3 regions of the Burkholderia aenigmatica genome follow, and region 2 is predicted to be linked to each of the others. Evidence: predicted binding sites of a transcription regulator. Region 2 holds the regulator's gene; each other region holds the start of a gene.

Region 1 (6,490 bases), on a different replicon from region 2:
CCGAATCGACCGCCGTGATGTCCGAGATCTGCGCGACGTCCAGCTTCGCGGCGATACGCGGCGCGATGTTCTTGCCGTAGGCCGTCGCCGGCGCGAGGATGTGCGAGTAGTCCTTCGCGATGTTCAGCGCGGTCGCCTCGACGTTTTCCGCGAGGCCCGCTTCGAGTTGCGGCGCGTCGGCCAGGAGTACCTTCGACACCCCTGCGATCTTCGCTGCTGCGTCCGCTGCCGCTTGCGCGTTGTGGCCCGCGACCAGCACGTGGATGTCACCGCCGATCTTCGCTGCCGCCGCCACCGTGTTCAGCGTCGCGGCCTTGATCGACGCGTTGCCCCCCAAGGGGGCTTCCTTCGGGGCGTCGTACTCTGCAATCACCAGAATCGTCATTTCTCTCCGCTCCCTCTTACAGCACCTTGGCTTCGGTCTTCAGCTTCTCGACCAGCGTCTTCACATCCGGCACCTTCACGCCGGCGGCGCGCTTCGGCGGCTCGACCACCTTCAGCGTCTTCAGACGCGGCGCAACGTCCACGCCCAGGTCTTCCGGCTTCACGGTTTCCAGCGGCTTCTTCTTCGCCTTCATGATGTTCGGCAGCGTCACGTAGCGCGGCTCGTTCAGGCGCAGGTCGGTCGTGATCACCGCCGGCAGCGTCAGCGACAGCGTTTCCGCGCCGCCGTCGACTTCGCGTGCCACCGTTGCCTTACCGTCAGCCACCGTGACCTTCGACGCGAACGTCGCTTGCGGCAGGCTTGCCAGCGCAGCCAGCATCTGGCCCGTCTGGTTCGAATCGTCGTCGATCGCCTGCTTGCCGAGGATCACCAGTTGCGGCTGTTCCTTGTCGACCAGCGCCTTCAGGATCTTCGCGACGGCCAGCGGCTCGACGCTGTCGGTCGATTCGACCAGGATCGCGCGATCCGCGCCGATCGCCAGCGCCGTACGCAGCGTTTCCTGCGCTTGCGCGACGCCCACCGACACGGCGATCACTTCGGTCGCCACGCCCGCTTCCTTCAGGCGCACCGCTTCTTCAACCGCGATTTCGTCGAACGGGTTCATCGACATCTTCACGTTCGCAATGTCGACACCCGTGTTGTCCGACTTCACGCGGACCTTCACGTTGTAGTCGACGACACGTTTGACTGCCACCAGAATTCGCACCTGCTATCTCCTCGGTCGCCCGTACGATGTGCCGCCTGCCGCAACAGGCACGCTCACGCTTTGGGCTTGATTGAATGCGCTGATTGAAATGGCATTTGAACCCGTCGCCGAGGGTTGCGCAAATATTCGATCGCACTGCCGGCCATAGGATGAACCTATGTCGAGCGCTCACTTCGAAACGACCCGGCGGGCATCCCCGGAGCAGTGAGTGATCGTTCGAGCAGTACCGTGAGCAATGCACGTTCGTGCCACTCGATCCGGTGCATCCCCTCGATGAATTGCGCACGACGGTCATTCGAATCAGTGACATACCGGCCGATCCACGTCACGGCGTCGACGCTCTCCGTGACCACCGCAAACTGCGCAGGCGCCGGGCGGCCGAGTTCCCATTCGCCCGCCTGTTTGGTCGAAAGCCGGTGATGCGGCAACGCTGTCGCACGTGGTGACAGCCACGAGATGCCCGATCCGCGGCGACCGAATGTCGGTCCGGCAAAAAATCGATTAACGGGTTTCGTCTGGCCACTACTGCGATCTCTATTAAGACGACATAACGAGTCCGCGGAAATTCCCTTCAACTACAGTTCACGCATATGTCTATGAATTTCGCGTGAATTCTCGTAGTCGCCGAAATTCTGACCCTGACAAATTCTGGAACAACCATGACAACGCTAATGCCGGTGGTCGTTTCCGCATCGACTGGGTTTTTCCAATTTTCTTCGCAAGCCTCTGTCGAGCCGCCAAGCCTCACGGTCTCGATTTTCGGCAGGGTCACCATCTATCGACCCGCTGTTTAGCGAGACAAGCTAAAAATTTTCATCAAACATTCACGCCATCTGCAAGTTTTCAATGCCGGCAAAAATCCCTAAGAAAATACAATCAAAATGATGTTTTTCCTGCCAAAAAACGCCAATTTCCATCTCGAACCACCCCGCCTCTCGCCCATCCGCATTTTTCTCAACAATCATTACAAAAAATTACCAAGTAATACCGATTTAAATATACGATAGCGCACGTCCTTACGTTTTCCCGACACCGCCCGCGAACGCCGGAACGCGTCGCACCGGAAACAGCCTGCAGGCCGACTCGGCAGCCGCTGGTCACAGGATCGCTTTTCAACCGGAGACCTCCCATGGCAACGAACACGCCCGTGAGCAGCAGCGCGAACGCGAGCAGCCTGATGCAAGAGGCGGCGCAATCGATCATCAACGGCTCGACCGGCAATCAGTCGATGGACGTCGGCACGCTCGTCAAGACGCTGGTGAACGCAAAAACAGCCGGCCGGGCCGCCGCGCTTGCCGCGTCGCAGACCACCGGCACCACGCGGATTTCCGCGTTCGGCGCGCTGTCGTCCGCGCTGGGGGCGCTCGAGGCGGGACTCACGCAGTTGACGAACGGTGGGCTGCAGTCGACGTTCACCGCGGTTGCGAGCGGCAAGGGCCTGACCGCGACGACCAGTGCGGGGGCGGTCGCCGGCATCTACACGGTCGGCGTCACGCAGATCGCGACCGCGCAGGCGCTGGCTTCGTCGGGCGTCGACGCAAGCAAGGCGCTCGGCACCGGCACGCTGACGCTGTCGCTCGGCAGCCAGTCGTTCAAGGTCGACGTCAACCGCTCGAACAACACGCTGCCGGGCATCGCGGCCGCGATCAACACCGCGGCGAACAACCCGGGAATCAGCGCAACGGTCATCAACGGCACCGACGGCGCGCACCTCGTGCTCGCGTCGACCAAGACGGGCTCGGCGAACGCGATCAGCGTTGCGGTCGGCAACGTGGCCAACGACAACGGGCTGTCGAGCCTCGGCGTCACGTCGACGGCCGACACGTCCGGCGGCGCGTCGAAGATCCAGTCGGCGAACAGCGCCGCCGCGTGGCGGCAGAGCACCGTCGCTCAGGATGCGAAGTTCACGCTCAACGGCATCGCGTCGACCAGCGCCAGCAATGCGGTGTCGGGCGTGCTGAACGGCGTCTCGCTGAACCTGTCGGCAGCCGCGGTCAGCGCGACCGATACGCAGACGCTGACGGTCAGCACCGACACGAAGTCGCAGGCAACGACGATCACGAATTTCGTGAACCTGTACAACACCGCCGTCAAGACGATGGGCACGCTGTCGAGCTTCACGCCAGGGGCGAGCTCGCAGGGGGTGTTGCTCGGCGATTCGACGCTGAACACGATCCGCAACGCGCTCGCTTCGGTCGTCGCGCGCGGCGTCGCCAACAGCAGCGGCCACGGGCACACCAACCTGATGTCGATCGGCATCTCGCTCGAGAAGGACGGCACGCTGAAGCTCGACAGCGCGAAGCTCGACGTTGCGCTGACCGCCAACCCGTCGGGCGTCGCGCACCTGTTCAACCCGAAGAACGGGATGGGCACGCGCATGGCCGAGCAGATCGCCCCCTTCACGAAGAAGGGCGGAATGATCGACGTGCGCACGAACGCGCTGAGCACCGACCTGAAGCGCGTCACGCAGCAGCAGTCCGATCTGGCCGACTACGCGTCGCAACTGACCAGGCAGTACCAGGCGCAGTTCACGGCGCTCAACGCGCTGATGGCCAAGATGAACTCGAACACGCAGTACCTGACGCGGCTGTTCGGCGGCGCCAACAGCAACGGCACGCTGGCGAACAAGGGATGAGTGTCCGGGCCGCTCGATGAGCGTAGTGGCGGCCGCCGGTTGACGGATCGACCGGCTCGCGCCGCCGCGCACGGTGTCGCGTCTGCACACGTCGCTCAGGCCCCGCGGTGGACAAGCGCGCCGGGCTTCCTTCCCCGGTTCGCGCAAGCGCGGCAAACGGCCTGCCCACGGGTCGCCAGAAGCGGGGGCCGTCAGCCGAGACCTTCGACGCGATCGGCGAACAAGTCGATCGCACGCGACACCTGACGCCCGAAATAACCGGGCCGCTCGCGCTCGTATGCGCGCAGCAGCGACGTGCATTCACGCTCCGCCCAGCGCCACACGGGGCCCTGTTTCGCGAACACCGGATGATCGTGCAGCTCGGCCGGTACCGTGTGTTCATCGTCCCAGCCCCAGAAATACGCCTGGTGCGGGCGCGCGAACGGCATCCCCAGATTGTTCGCCACGGTCTCGTCGTGGCGCAGCGTGAAATCGACGATTTCCTTGCGTGCGCGACCGTCGATATCGTCGTGACGCGCCTCGATCCAGCAGTGATACCTCGCCAGTTGCGACAGATGCCGCGCGGTGCGGCGTCGCTCGCGCGTCGTGCACAGCGCATACAGGTTGCCGCCGCCGAAATCCAGCACTTCCCCACCCGCGAACGGCCGGTAAGGTTGGCCGGTCAGCAGCGTCAGCACCCGCGCACCGACGATCGCGTAGTCGGCACATCGCATGTAGCCATTGCGCGTCGTCGCTTCCGACACGCTCCGGTGGACGACCTCGTCGATCACGGCGTGCAGCACCGCATCAACCGGTGCCGCCAGGATCGGTGGCTGGCTTGTCGTCATTACGTGTTGCATGGGAAGCGGATGCGGATTCAACAGTTCGTCGGTAAAAAACGCTCCGCCGCATAATATTACTAATCGTTACAAGAGCGTCGAGGTGGTTTGATCAGATTTGTGTGCTTTTGTCGTCCGACGTGAACATACGCCGGTCAGCCGGTGGCGGTGGCGGATCGCGACGCGCAGCGGCTTGGGGCTTGCGGGCGGCGCGATGGCGCAATGGGACGGATCAAGATGGCGTCGTGCTGCGGTGCCGTGTCGTCGGCATGCCGGCACGCCGACGGGGTGCGACGTCGATGCGATCGGGCGCCCGGCCGCGCGGGCCTTGCCCGATGCGCTCGAGCACGGCGCAATGGGCCAGGTCATGCGGCCCTGCCCGAGTTACGCACACGGGAATCGACCGCACCGCCGGCGCAGGCACGCGCGGCGCGAAACGAATGAAGACGGGCCGGGCGGCTTTGGCCGTCCTGCCTGCCCGTCACCGCATCACGTCGACCGGCAGCGTCTTGTCGAGATTGTCATGCCACGCCAGGATGGTCTTCGGCACGGTTTTCTTCCACGCCGGTACGTTCGTGTAATAGCGCATCCGGACGTTGTTCTGCGCGTCGAACACGAGCAGCCCGATCCATAGATCGTTGCCGCGCCGCATCACGATCGCTGCATTCGTCGTCGCGATGCCACGCACCCAGTACTTCGTCACGTGCGTGTTGAGCCCGTCGAGATCCTTTTCGTCGGCGCCGTAATTGACGATGTCGACGAGCGTCTGATAATCGGCGCCGAGCAGCTTGTGCGCGGTCGCGTTCTGCTGCGCATTGGCCAGCACGGCCAGGCTCACGAGATCCGCGGGCGGTTTCGCTTGTGCCTGCGCCGCCGTCACGTAGTCTCCCGAGTAGACGACGCCCGCACCGGCGCCGCAATCTCCATCGTCGCCGTGCTGGGCAACCTGCACGCGTGCACCCTTGCGACTGAAATCGAGCCGGCATTGATCGTGGCGGTACGTGCCGCTGTTGCCGTGCAGTTCGATATCGCCGCCAAGCTCGCCCGTGTTCGCGCCGTTGTTGCCGCTCAGTTCGAAATGAAGATGCGGTGCCGTGCCGGTGAACGTCAGCATGCCGTCGAACGACGGGTTGTCGCTGTCGCGATACCACGTCTGCTGCCAACGGTCAGCGGCCAGCGGCGTGCCGTTCAGGCTCGCGAGCCGTTCGCGGTAGCGGTCGCCGAGGCACTGCTCGTCGCCGCCGCACTGGTCGCGCTGCTTGAGCCACTTCAATTGCGCGGCCTTCAGCGCAGCCGTATCGCCGCCCTTTGCGAGCGCCTTCTTCCACGCCGCCGCCAGTTCGCCGTCGAGCTTCGACAGCGCCGCATCCGCACAGATCGTCTTCTCGGTTGGCGACGCGGCTTTCGCGCAGTCGAAGCCGGCCGCGTGCGTGGCCAGCGGCAGCAACAGCGGCAGCAGCGCGGCTGTCACGCGCAGGAATGGCATGTTCAACTTGATTGCCTCGTTTCAATAAGAACCGTACAAAAGAAACATTCGACCCCCAAACGCCGTCACGCACCAAGCGCCCCGCGAGCGCGCCCACACGGCGCTGATGCGGATGCGGCCAGCGGCAACGTCATGCACGCCGCCCGGACGAGAAACAGTCAGGACCGTGTCACGCAAATGAAGTCTGCTGCGATCCAAACGGCCATCGGCCTTCGCACCAGGTGCCATCGGTTCGGACAGGATCACGACGAAACCGACATCTGCACACGCGTTGATCGGCGGCCCACTGCAATAGCCTCGATCTGTTTCGGACAGCCTGGCTCCGGCATGACCTGACGGCCGTCACGCGCCGTCATCGATCGTCTTGCGTAGCGAGAAGGATACGAGCCAACGGACCGCG
Region 2 (6,490 bases):
CGGGCCTCATCAACGAAGAGCAGGCACGCAAGCGCCGCCAGGCCGTGTCGCAGGAAGCCGAGTTCTACGGGTCGATGGACGGCGCGTCGAAGTTCGTGCGCGGCGACGCGATCGCCGGCCTGATCATCATGGCGATCAACGTGATCGGCGGGCTGATCGTCGGGATGGTCCAGCACGACATGACGTTCGCCGCGGCCGGCACGAACTACACGCTGCTGACGATCGGCGACGGCCTCGTCGCGCAGATCCCGTCGCTCGTGATCTCGACCGCGGCCGGCGTGATCGTGTCGCGCGTCGCGACCGACGAGGACATCGGCACGCAGATCACCGGCCAGCTGTTCACGAACCCGCGCGTGCTGACCATCACGGGCGCGATCATCGTGCTGATGGGGCTGATCCCCGGCATGCCGCACTTCGCGTTCCTCGCGCTCGGCGGCGGCGCAATCTGGCTGGCCCGCACGCAGACCAAGCGCGCGGCGGCCCGCAAGGCGGCCGGCGACGTGACCGACATCGCGCCGCCCGCCGTGCTGCCGTCGGACAGCCACGAGGCGACCTGGGACGACGTGCAGCTGATCGATCCGCTCGGGCTGGAAGTCGGCTACCGGCTGATTCCGCTCGTCGACAAGAACAGCGACGGCGAGCTGCTCAAGCGCATCAAGAGCATCCGCAAGAAATTCGCGCAGGAAATCGGCTTCCTGCCGCCGGTGATCCATATTCGCGACAACCTCGAACTGCGGCCGAACGCGTACCGGATCGCGCTGAAAGGCGTCGAGATCGGCGTCGGCGAAGTGTTCCCGGGCCAGTGGCTCGCGATCAACCCCGGCCAGGTGACGGCCGCGCTGCCGGGCGCCGTCACGCAGGATCCCGCGTTCGGGCTGCCGGCCGTGTGGATCGACGTCGCGATGCGCGAACAGGCGCAGGTGTACGGCTACACGGTGGTCGACGCGAGCACGGTCGTCGCGACGCACCTGAACCATCTGGTCGTCCAGCACGCGGCCGAGCTGCTCGGCCGCCAGGAAGTGCAGGCGCTCGTCGAGCGCACCGGCAAGGACGCGCCGTCGCTCGTCGAGGACCTCGTGCCGAAGACGATCTCGCTGACGACGCTGCAGAAAGTGCTGCAGAACCTGCTCGAGGAAGGCGTGCCGATCCGCGACATGCGCACGATCCTCGAGGCCGTGTCCGAACACGCAGGCCGCGGCGACGCGTTCGAGATCACGGCCGCGGTGCGGCTCGCGCTCGGCCGCGCGATCACGCAGCAGTGGTATCCGGGCGCGGGCGAGATGCAGGTGATGGGCCTCGATTCGAATCTCGAGCGCGTGCTGTCGCAGGCGCTCGCCACCGGCGCGAACCCGGGCCTCGAGCCCGGCCTCGCGCACAACCTTCTGACCGGCACGCAACAGGCGATGCTGCGTCAACAGAATCTCGGGCTGCCGCCCGTGCTGCTCGTGCAGCACGCGCTGCGCGCGATGCTCGCGCGCTTCCTGCGCCGCAGCCTGCCGCAATTGAAAGTGCTGTCGTATGCCGAAGTGCCGGACACACGCACGATCAAAGTCGTTAACGTCATCGGGGGTTCCGCTTGAACATTCGCAAATTCACCGGCGCAACGAGCCGCGACGCCCTTCGTCTCGTGCGCGAGGCACTCGGCGCCGACGCGGTCGTGCTGTCGAACCGCACGCTCGATGACGGCAGCGTCGAAATCGTGGCACTCGCCGATTCGGACCTGGCCGCGGTGACGCCGCCGGCCGCGGCGCGGCCGCGCCTTGCCACCTCGCGCGCGCTGGAATCCGTGCCGGCCGCCGCGGTGCCGGGCATCGTGTCGCGCCCGGGCGCGGCGCTGGCCCGCCCGGCCGTCAATCCGTATGCAGCGGGCGAAGGCGGGCTGCCGGACGTGTTCTCGTCGGTGTTCGGCGCCAGCGCCGATGCGGACGAGGCGGCAGCCGCACAAGCTTCGGCGATCGATGTGGACGTGTCGGGTGGCGACCCGCAGGCCGGTACGCCGGCGGCGGCCACACCGTCTTCCGCCGCCCCCGTTTCCAGCGCGCCGGCCGCGGCTTCCGAACCCGCGCCGTGGCTGGTCGAGCACGCGAAGCGCCTGACGCAGCAGCGCGACGCGCTGATGGCGCGTGCGCAGGCGACGCCCGCCGCGCCGCAAGCGAGCGCGCCTGCCCCGCAGGCCGCCGCGAGCGCGACGCCGCCTGAATGGGCACGCGACATCGTGCGCGACGCCGAACGCCGGATGCCGGCCCCCGCCCCCCGCGCGCCCGATACGAACACGAGCGCGGCGCATGCCGCGAAGGCGGCCGAGCGCACGCGCCTGTCCGCCGACGCGGCCGCCGTGGTGGCCGATGCGGTGAAGTCGCGCATCGAGCGGATCGTCAACGATACGGTGATGCAGGAGCTCGGCGAACTGCGCGGGATGATGGAAGAGCAGTTCGACAGCCTGATGTGGCACGACCGCCAGCGTCGCAGCGCCGTGCATGGCGCGCTGACGAAGCACCTGTTCGCGGCTGGTTTCTCCGCGCAGCTCGTGCGGATGCTGGTCGACAACCTGCCGGCCGGCGACGACGCGCAGACCTTCGAACAGGCCGCCGAATGGGCGCAGTCGGTGCTCGCGGCGAACCTGCCGGTGCTCGACAGCGAGGACGCGCTGATGGAGCGCGGCGGCGTGTTTGCGCTGATGGGGCCGACGGGCGTCGGCAAGACCACCACCACCGCGAAGCTGGCCGCGCGCTGCGTGATGCGCTTCGGCGCGAGCAAGGTCGCGCTGCTGACCACCGACAGCTACCGGATCGGCGGCCACGAGCAGCTGCGCATCTTCGGCAAGATCCTCGGCGTGCCGGTGCACGCGGTGAAGGATGCCGGCGACCTCGCGCTCGCGCTGTCCGAGCTGCGCAACAAGCACATCGTGCTGATCGACACGATCGGCATGAGCCAGCGCGACCGCGCGGTTTCCGACCAGATCGCGATGCTGCACGGCGCGAACGCCCCGGTGCAGCGCCTGCTGCTGCTCAACGCGACGAGCCATGGCGACACGCTCAACGAAGTCGTGCAGGCGTACCGCAGCGCGGGCGAGCATCCGGACCTGGCCGGCTGCATCCTGACGAAGCTCGACGAGGCGACCCACCTCGGCGGCGTGCTCGACACCGTGATCCGCTACAAGCTGCCGGTCCACTACGTGTCGACCGGCCAGAAGGTGCCGGAGAACCTGTACGTCGCATCGACCCGCTTCCTGCTGAAGAGCGCGTTCTGCGTACCGCGCGACGGCTCGCCCTTCGTGCCGCAAGACGAGGACATGCCGACGCTGCTTTCCGCATTGACCGCACGTTCCACCGCCGAGCTGCACGAGGTGCGATTTGGATAAACGAATCATCGATCAGGCCGAAGGGCTGCGGCGCCTGCTGGCCGGGCGCGCGTCGCGCATCGTCGCGGTGACGGGCGGGCCGGCGGGGGTCGGCTGCACGTCCACCGTCGTGAACCTGGCGGCGGCGCTCGCGTCGCTCGGCAAGGACGTGCTCGTCGTCGACGAGCGCGCCGACGTGCAATCGGCCAGCGCGACGCTGGCGGGCGCGTGGCTGCGCGACGGCGAGCGCACGCGGGTGGCGGCCGGCTTCGGCCTGTGCGCCGCCGCGCGGCTCGCGCGCACCGGCTATACCGACGCGCAGCTCAGCGATTTCATCGACGGCCCGGCCGACATCGTCCTCGTCGACGCGCAGCTCGGCGCTGACGGCGCGTTCTCGGCGCTGGCGCGCGAAGCGCACGACGTGCTGGTCGTCACGCGGGTCGCCGCGCAGGCGATCACCGAGGCGTACGCGTGCATGAAGCGGCTGCATTTCGCGCATGCGTTCGCGCAGTTCCGCGTGCTGACCAATCACGTCGGCAGCCATGCGGACGCGAAGGTCGCGTTCGACAACCTCGCGGGCGTCGCGAGCCGCTACCTGACCGTGTCGATCGCCGACGCGGGCTGCGTGAGCGCCGATCCGCTCGTCGAGCATGCGCGCGAACTGACGCGGGCCGTGGTCGATGCGTTCCCGTCGTCGGCTGCCGCGCGCGACTACCGGCAGATTGCCGCCGACCTGCTGTACTGGCCGATGCGCCCGCGTTCGGGTGCGGGCCGCGCCGTGCACGCGGGCGGCAAGCCGTCGTATGAGGCGGGCGCGGCACACGCCGCGTGAGCGCCACCGGAAGGAGAGAGCCATGATGTACAACGCTCAAGGAAAGATGTCCCAGGCCGACGTGCTCGCGCAATATGCGCCGCTCGTGCGACGCCTCGGGCTGCAGCTCGTCGCGAAGATGCCGGCGAGCGTCGACCTCGACGACCTGATCCAGGCCGGCATGATCGGCCTGATGGACGCGGCCGGCCGCTACAAGGAAGACCAGGGCGCGCAGTTCGAGACCTACGCGACCCAGCGCATCCGCGGCGCGATGCTCGACGAGCTGCGCAGCAACGACTGGCTGCCGCGCAGCCTGCGCAAGACGTCGCGCGAGGTCGAGCACGCGGTGCACCAGGTCGAGCAGCATCTCGGCCGCTCGGCGAGCGAGACCGAGATCGCGCAGCACCTGAACATGCCGCTCGACGAATACCAGGGGATGCTGCAGGACCTGCACGGCAGCCAGCTGATCTATTACGAGGATTTCGACCGCGCGGCCGACGACGAGCCGTTCCTCGACCGCTACCGCGTCGATCACGCCGATCCGCTGTCGGCGCTGCTCGACGAACACCTGCGCGAAGCGCTCGTCGAGGCGATCGAGCGGCTGCCGGAGCGCGAGAAGCTGCTGATGTCGCTGTACTACGAACGGGGTCTGAATCTGCGCGAGATCGGCGCGGTGCTCGAAGTGAGCGAATCGCGCGTGTGCCAGCTGCACAGCCAGGCCGTCGCGCGCCTGCGCGCGCGGCTGCGCGAACAGGCGTGGGTCGGCGCGGAGTCCTGACCCTTTCCTGACGGCCGCGCGCGCCGACGCCGCGCGCTTGGGCCGGGTGAGTGCCGTGTGTGCGGCGCTTGCGCATTCCGCGCGCCGATTTGCTACAATCCCCTCCGTTTTCCGAGGAGCGTTGCGACGGGCCATTCCGGCTCGCCAGGCTCGGAAGGCTTCACCAAGCAGCCGTGCGGCGCATGCGCGCCGGCTCCGCTTCCTGAACGGCGCTCACGTCACCAATCTAGAAACTTTTTAGAAAGGAGGGCGTGATGAACGCCATTATCGATTCCAAAGCTTCCAACGATTACGTCGTCGCCGACATGGCGCTGGCCGGCTGGGGCCGCAAGGAACTGAACATTGCCGAGACCGAAATGCCGGGCCTCGTGCAGATCCGCGACGAATACAAGGCGCAGCAGCCGCTGAAGGGCGCGCGCATTGCCGGTTCGCTGCACATGACGATCCAGACGGGCGTGCTGATCGAGACGCTGAAGGCGCTCGGCGCGGACGTCCGCTGGGCCTCGTGCAACATCTTCTCGACGCAGGACCACGCAGCGGCCGCGATCGTCGAATCCGGCACGCCGGTGTTCGCGTTCAAGGGCGAGTCGCTCGACGAATACTGGGAGTTCTCGCACCGCATCTTCGAATGGCCGAACGGCGAATTCGCGAACATGATCCTGGACGACGGCGGCGATGCAACGCTGCTGCTGATCCTCGGCGCGAAGGCCGAGAAGGACCGTTCGGTGATCGCGAAGCCGACCAACGAGGAAGAAGTCGCGCTGTACAAGTCGATCGCGACGCACCTCGACGCGGACCCGACCTGGTACTCGACGCGCCTCGCGCACATCAAGGGCGTGACCGAAGAAACCACGACCGGCGTGCACCGCCTGTACCAGATGGAAAAGGACGGCCGCCTGCCGTTCCCGGCGTTCAACGTGAACGATTCGGTCACGAAGTCGAAGTTCGACAACCTGTACGGCTGCCGTGAATCGCTGGTCGACGGTATCAAGCGCGCGACCGACGTGATGATCGCGGGCAAGGTCGCGGTCGTCGCGGGCTACGGCGACGTGGGCAAGGGCTGCGCGCAATCGCTGCGCGGCCTCGGCGCTACCGTGTGGGTCACCGAAATCGACCCGATCTGCGCGCTGCAGGCGGCGATGGAAGGCTACCGCGTCGTGACGATGGAATACGCGGCCGACAAGGCCGACATCTTCGTGACGGCGACCGGCAACTTCCACGTGATCGGCCACGATCACATGAAGGCGATGCGCCACAACGCGATCGTCTGCAACATCGGTCACTTCGACTCGGAAATCGACGTCGCGTCGACCCGCCAGTACCAGTGGGAAAACATCAAGCCGCAGGTCGACCACATCATCTTCCCGGACGGCAAGCGCGTGATCCTGCTGGCGGAAGGCCGCCTCGTGAACCTCGGCTGCGCGACCGGTCACCCGTCGTTCGTGATGTCGAACTCGTTCGCGAACCAGACGCTCGCGCAGATCGAGCTGTTCGTGCGCGGCGCCGAGTACGAGAACAAGGTGTACGTGCTGCCGAAGCACCTCGATGAAAAGGTCGCGCG
Region 3 (6,490 bases), 950 kb from region 2:
TGCCGAACACCTGGCAGCACAGCATCGTCACGGCTTCGGACTGCGTCGGGTTCACCTTGCCCGGCATGATCGAGCTGCCCGGCTCGTTTTCCGGAATCGACAGCTCGCCGAGCCCGCAGCGCGGCCCGCTCGCGAGCCAGCGGACGTCGTTCGCGATCTTCATCAGGCCGGCTGCCACCGTCTTCAGCGCGCCGTGCGCGAACACCAGCGCGTCGGCGGCCGCCATTACCTCGAACTTGCTCGGTGCCGTCACGAACGGCAGTTTCGCGAGCCGGCCGATTTCATCGGCGACGCGCACCGCGAACTCCGGATGCGCGTTCAGCCCCGTGCCGACCGCGGTGCCGCCGAGCGCGAGTTCGTACAGGTGCGGCAACGCCGATTCGACGTGACGGATGCCCTGGTCGAGCTGCGCGACGTAGCCGGAAAACTCCTGGCCGAGCGTGAGCGGCGTTGCGTCCTGCAGGTGCGTGCGGCCGATCTTCACGATGTCGGCGAACGCCTTCGACTTCGCGTCGAGCGTCGTGCGCAGCGTGCGCAGTGCCGGCAGCAGGTGGTTGACGATCGCGTACGCGGCCGCGACGTGCATCGCGGTCGGGAACACGTCGTTCGACGACTGGCCGCGGTTCACGTCGTCGTTCGGATGAACCTTGCGCGCTTCGCCGCGCTCGCCGCCCAGCAGTTCGCTCGCGCGATTCGCGATCACCTCGTTGAGGTTCATGTTGGTCTGCGTGCCGGAGCCCGTCTGCCACACGGCGAGCGGGAATTCGCGCGGATGCTTGCCGGCGATGATCTCGTCGGCCGCGTCGATGATCGCGCGCGCCTTGTCGTCGGCCAACACGCCGAGCGACTGGTTCACGGCCGCCGCGGCGCGCTTGACGATCGCGAGCGCGTGGATCAGCTCGGGCGACTGCTTCTCGGTCGAGATCCGGAAATTCTGCAGCGAGCGCTCGGTCTGTGCGCCCCAGAGCCGGTCGGCCGGCACGGCGATCTCGCCGAACGTATCGCGTTCCATCCGAACTGCTTCGTTCATGATCCACTCCTCCAGGAAAGGGGAAAGGCCGCGCGTGGTCGCGCGGCATCAGACGTAATCAGACGTATCGTGAGGCAGTCGCGCCGCTCGCGCGGCGTCTTGAGATCTTCAACCGACAAGCATAGCGCCGGCCCGGATTTCGCGTCGTGTCGCGCTCAGTGCGGCGACGTAACCAGCGACGCGCTCTTCAGATGAAAGCGCCACGCCATCAGCACGGCCACGCTGGCGAGGCCGGCCGCGAGGCCCCACCAGAGGCCACGGGCACCGAGGCCCACGTGGAACGCGAACCAGTAGCCGGTCGGAAAACCGATGCCCCAGTAGCCGAGGGTCGCCGCGAGCATCGGGATGCGCGTGTCCTTCAGGCCGCGCAGCGCACCCGATGCGACGGTCTGCGCGCCGTCGACGATCTGGAACACCGCTGCGATGCCGAGCAGCGACGCGGCGAGCGACACCGTGGCCGCGTTGGCCGGATCGCCGAGGTTCAGGTACAGGCCGACGATCGCGTGCGGCGCGACGATCAGCACGATGCCCGACAGCGTCATGAACGCGACACCGAGGCCGAGTGCGACGAAGCCCGCATGGCGCGCGGCGACGGGCGCCCCTGCGCCGACCCAGTAGCCGACCCGCACGTTGGCGGCCTGGCCGATCGCGAGCGGCACCATGAACGCCACCGATGCGACGTTCAGCGCGATCTGGTGTGCGGCAAGCGCCGTCGCGCCGAGTACGCCGATGGTCAGGCCGGTGGCGAGGAACAGTGTCGATTCGACCCCGTACGTGATTGCGACCGGCCAGCCGATGCCGATCAGTTCGCCCATCATCGGCAGCTTCGGGCGCGCGGCGGTCACGAAGTGACGGAAGCGCTGCCGGCCGTGCAGCAGCCAGATCAGTGCGAGCGCGGTGAGCCAGATCGTGATGGTCGTCGCCACGGCCGAGCCGAGGAAGCCGAGCCGCGGCAGCCCGAACGCGCCGTGGATCAGCCCGTAGTTGAGCACGCCGTTGACGCCGACGCCGCCGATCGACACCCACAGCAGCCGGCGTGCGGCGCCGATCGCGGGCAGGAAGGCGCGCATCAGCCCGACGCCGATCAGGCTGCCGAGCGCGGCGAAGCGCAGGATGCCCGTGTATTCGCCGACGTGATGCGCGAGCAACGGCGGCTCGTGGAACATCAGCAGGATCGGTTCGGACAGCGACAGCGCGATGATGGCCGGGATCGCGAGCAACACGGACAGCGCGAAGCCGGTCCAGTAGATGTGCGGGACGCGCTCGTCGGCCTTGGCGCCGCGCGCGTGCGCGACGCTGACGCTGACCGACGACAGCACGCCTTGCAGCACGGTCACGATGACGAAGAAGAAGTTCGCGCCGAGCCCGCCCGCTGCGAGCGAATCGGGGCCGAGCGAGCCGAGCAGTACCGTGTCGGTGACGCTCATCGCCATCTGCGAGAGCTGCGCGATCGCGAGCGGCGCGGCGAGGCGCGCGGTATCGGCGGCATGACTGGACAGGGACGGCGGCACGGCGGCCGTCCGTGTAAGACCGGAATGCGACATGGAATGGGCGCTCGCGCGGGTGCGGGCCCGCGCTATATGTATTTATTTTGAGAGACAGCTAGCTTACGGCTTAATTCGAACTGTGTCGAACGCGCGCACCGATGGCCATGTCGCAGGCAGGGGAACGCTAGGCTTCGCGCACGGCAATGCGCGTGTCGCCGAGCAGGACGACCTGGCCCGCGCGGATCTTGCAGGTCTTGCGCAGCTCGACCGCACCGTCGACTTTCACCGCGCCGGACGCGACGATCAGTTTCGCGGTGCCGCCGCTGTCTGCGAGGCCGGTGATCTTGAGAAGGTTGTGCAGCTCGACGTATTCGCCGGTCAGCGTGAAATCCAGATTGGGCATGACGAAGAAGGTGCGCGATGCGCGGGAGGAATCGCCCCGCATCATACGGCACCGCGGGCCGGTGCGCGAGCGCGGTCGGCTGCCGCATGCAGTTGTTAGGGAATGTGAGCCATTCGTCAGCAAATGAAACGGTGGGTAACAGTCTGAGAGATTCGAGAACCGGTCATGCGCGCCGCGGGTCTTTTGTCGTACCTGCTGCGTGTTGCGGCGGGGGACGCCACGGACCGCATCGCTGCGGCTCGGGCTCACAACTTCCTGAGGAGAATTGCCATGTCCAAGATTCGTACGATGCTGATCGGTGCCGCGCTGACGGCGTTCGCCACTTCGGCCGTATTTGCCCAGACGGGCACGGCGGCGCAGGGCGCAGCCGGTGCCGGCATGCAGGCGCAGACGCCGGCAGCGGGTGTCGGTGCAGGCGTGCAGGGTGGTGCGGGTGCGAACGCGTCGGGCAATGCGGTCGGCGGTGCAACCGATGCGGTCGGCGCGGCAGCCGACGGCGCGAAGGATACGGCGTCGTCGGCCGTCCATTCGGCCAAGAAACACGCGAAGCATGCCACGAAGTCGGCCAAGGGCCATGCCGGCTCGGCCAAGGCGAAGACCGGTGAAGCGGCCGAGGGTGGCGCAGCGGTCGGTGCGGAGGGTGGTGCATCGGCCCAGGGCACTACGCAGTAAGCGGTGCCCGATGCCGCGTGACGCTCGTCCCGGACGGCGCGTCGCGACGGCGGCCGTCCGACGGCCCGGTGCGCGTTGCGCGAACCGGGCCGTTTTCATGTGTTGATGTGATGGGGCGCGCCGTTACGGCCGGCGTTGGCTTTGCCCTTGTCCCTGTCCTTGCGCCGGCCGCACGGCCGCCGGGGTGAATACGCTGCGCAGCCACGCGGCGAGCCGGGCGAACACGTCGTACGGTTCCTCGATGAAGATCTCCGGCTTCAGCAGCCGCAGGTATTCCATGATCTGCTGCGCTTCCTGCTTCTGGAACGAGCCATGCGAGAGCCCGAGCCGCAGCAGCCCGCGCAGTTCGCCGAGCTTGTCGCGCGCGGTGCTGCCGACGCTCATCTCGCACGCGAGCTTGGCCTCGTAGACCCGTTGTCGCAGCGATTCCGCGAGCCGCCATGCAGGCGTCTGCATCAGTTCCTCGAGCGTCTGGATGTCTTGCGCAGCCCCCTTGATCTGCGAGGCGAGCGGGTCGACCAGCGACGGGTCGCCCTGCGCTTCGGCGACGATCGCTTTCGCCCAGTCGCGGCACGCCTTCGCGAGTTCGTCGGGGGTCCACTCGGAGCGGAATGCGAAGCCGAAGCCGAATTCGCCGGCCTGCTGCATCAGGATGGCGACGACGTCCGGAAATTCCTTGTCGAGCGTGCGTTTTGCCCACGCGTACTGGCCGCCCTGCAGCATCCGCTGCACCGCGTGCTCGGTCAGCGGCACCATGTTGTCGAGCAGTTTGGCGCGCAGGAAATCCTCGAACGACGGCGTCGCGAACTGCGGGTCGAGTTTCAGCGACACGCGGACGAACGCGTCGTAGTCCTTGCGCAGGGACTCGAGTGTGTCGTCCTTGAGGGAAAGGGTGATCTGGCCCATGAATCGTCTCGATGGCGGCCCGCGCAAGCCGGCGGCCGGCACGGCGCACCGGAGCGGGCGCAGCGTCGACTGACCGGTGCGCGCCGAGGCCGGTGGCGGGTCTTCATTCCCTATATCGGCGTGCCGGACGAAAACTTGAGCGTGCTTGACCGAGCGTGTACTCAGGCGGGCAGCCAGTGGGGCAGCACGACCCCTTGCCAGAGAAAGAACACCGCGAGCCCCGCCGCGATCGTCACGAGCGGGCGGCGGGTGGCTGCCGACACGAGCACGGCGGCCAGCGCGCCGACGAGCTGCGGATTGCGCCAGGTCAGCTCGGCCGTACCGCCGTGCGGCGAGACGGTCATCGGCACGATGATCGCGGTCAGCACGGTGACGGGCACGAAGCCGAGCGCGGTCCGCACGAGCGGCGGGAAGGTCAGCCGTTCGCCGAACAGGAACAGCGTCGAGCGGATTGCGTACGTGATGACCGCCATTCCGAGAATCAGCAGCGCGTAGCTCACGATGCGGCCTCCGTGCGCGAGCCGGCGCGCGTGCGTTCGTGCAGCAGCGTGAGCGCGACGCCGATCGCGACGCCGGCGGCAACTGCGCCGAGCAGCCCGAGCTTGTACGGCCAGCCCTGCCAGAAGTACGCCAGCGTGCCGGCCGTCACGGCCGCCGCGAAATAGCGCAGCGTGCCGAGCTGCGGGACGACGATCGCGATGAAGGTCGCCGCCATCGCGAAATCGAGGCCGAGCGACTGCAGGCCCGGGAACGCGGCGCCGAAGCCGATGCCCGCGAGCGTCCAGACCTGCCAGTTCAGGTACATCGCGAGCCCCGAGCCGAAGAAGTAGTGGGGGCCGATCGCACCGGGCGGGAAGTGCCGGTAGTGCGCATAGGCGACCGCGAACACCTCGTCGGTCATCAGTGCGCCGAGCGTCGCGCGCCAGCGCAGCGGCAGGTGCGCGACATAGGGCGCGAGCGTCGCGCTGTACAGCAGGTGACGCAGGTTCACGATTAGCGTGGTCGCGAGCACGACGACGAAGCTCGCGCTGCCCGCGATCAGGCCGAGCGCGATGAACTGCGCGGAGCCCGCGAACACGGCGAGCGACATCAGCGCGCCATGCCACGGGGCGAGCGGGCCGCCGCCAACGAGCGTGCCGAAAATCACGCCGAACGGCGCGGCGCCAACCATCATCGGGATCGTGTCGCGCGCGCCGTCGAGCCATTCGTTGAACGGGCGGCGGGCAGGCGATGCGGGTGTCGGGTTCAAAGGGTGCTCCTCCATGAACTGGAGGATAGCGGGCAGGTGACCGGCCGGCTTGTATGTTCTTGCGCTCGCGGGATCGGGCCGGTGCCTGCACGCTTGCGGGCGCCGCCCGCATCGCGGTGGCGGGCCGTGCGCTGCCGTGTGTCAGCTCGCCTGCCAGCGCCCGGGCGGCACGCCGAACATGCGTTTGAAATGTCGGGTGAAGTGGCTTTGGTCGACGAAGCCGCTGGCTGCCGCGACATCGGCGACGGGTACGCCCGCGCGCAGCGGCGCCAGCGCGCGCTGCAAGCGCAACTGGTTGCGCCACGCATGCGGCGGCATGCCGGTCGTGCGGGTGAACAGGCGCGCCGCGTGGAACGGCGACAGGCCGGCCGCGTGTGCGACTTCGTCGAGCGTCACAGTGCACATGAGATCGGCGGCGAGCCGCTCGCGCATCGCGTCGACGCGCGGCTCGTCCGCCGCGAGCGGCGCCGGTCGCGGCAGGGCATCGGCATGGCGCACGATCAGCGTCGACAACGCATCGAGCATCGCCGTCTCGGCAGCGAGCGGATCGTAGATGCGCGGTGCGCCGGTCGCCGGATCATGCGCCGGCTGCCCGTGCGCCTGCAAGGGCAGGGCGCGCTCGCTGCCGGCCTCCATCATCCGGTGCGCCAGCGTGAGCCGGGCCGCAAGATCGGCGTCGCGAATCACGTCCGGCGCAAACCACGGCGCGTCCTGCGGGCGGCCGGCAATCGCACTGGTGAGTT

Evidence for each region. Region 2 encodes FliA, which starts transcription of late flagellar genes. Its sites were predicted from a motif close to CTAAAGTTTNNNNNNNNNNNGCCGNTA; they were not measured.
Region 1: fliD (flagellar filament capping protein FliD) is a predicted target of FliA. The motif match lies at 2,144-2,170, and genes of this name have one in related genera.
Region 3: ACN8ZM_RS05630 (DUF4088 family protein) is a predicted target of FliA. The motif match lies at 4,612-4,638, and genes of this name have one in related genera.

The regions. Positions count from the first base shown of each region.
Region 1 is NZ_CP184470.1:8,768-15,257, reverse strand. Features, by position in the region: gene ACN8ZM_RS32435 (electron transfer flavoprotein subunit alpha/FixB family protein) at 1-385, opposite strand, end outside; gene ACN8ZM_RS32430 (electron transfer flavoprotein subunit beta/FixA family protein) at 402-1,151, opposite strand; gene ACN8ZM_RS32425 (hypothetical protein) at 1,976-2,116, opposite strand; gene fliD (flagellar filament capping protein FliD) at 2,281-3,786, shown strand; gene ACN8ZM_RS32415 (hypothetical protein) at 3,978-4,625, opposite strand; gene ACN8ZM_RS32410 (lysozyme inhibitor LprI family protein) at 5,086-6,090, opposite strand; gene ACN8ZM_RS32405 (hypothetical protein) at 6,443-6,490, opposite strand, start outside.
Region 2 is NZ_CP184468.1:230,073-236,562, forward strand. Features, by position in the region: gene flhA (flagellar biosynthesis protein FlhA) at 1-1,580, shown strand, start outside; gene flhF (flagellar biosynthesis protein FlhF) at 1,577-3,361, shown strand; gene ACN8ZM_RS01050 (AAA family ATPase) at 3,354-4,172, shown strand; gene ACN8ZM_RS01055 (RNA polymerase sigma factor FliA) at 4,195-4,929, shown strand; S-adenosyl-L-homocysteine riboswitch at 5,037-5,151, shown strand; gene ahcY (adenosylhomocysteinase) at 5,184-6,490, shown strand, end outside.
Region 3 is NZ_CP184468.1:1,183,136-1,189,625, forward strand. Features, by position in the region: gene fumC (class II fumarate hydratase) at 1-1,030, opposite strand, end outside; gene norM (multidrug efflux MATE transporter NorM) at 1,186-2,574, opposite strand; gene ACN8ZM_RS05620 (RNA-binding S4 domain-containing protein) at 2,702-2,920, opposite strand; gene ACN8ZM_RS05625 (hypothetical protein) at 3,191-3,592, shown strand; gene ACN8ZM_RS05630 (DUF4088 family protein) at 3,716-4,498, opposite strand; gene ACN8ZM_RS05635 (AzlD domain-containing protein) at 4,660-4,998, opposite strand; gene ACN8ZM_RS05640 (AzlC family ABC transporter permease) at 4,995-5,762, opposite strand; gene ACN8ZM_RS05645 (AraC family transcriptional regulator) at 5,889-6,490, opposite strand, start outside.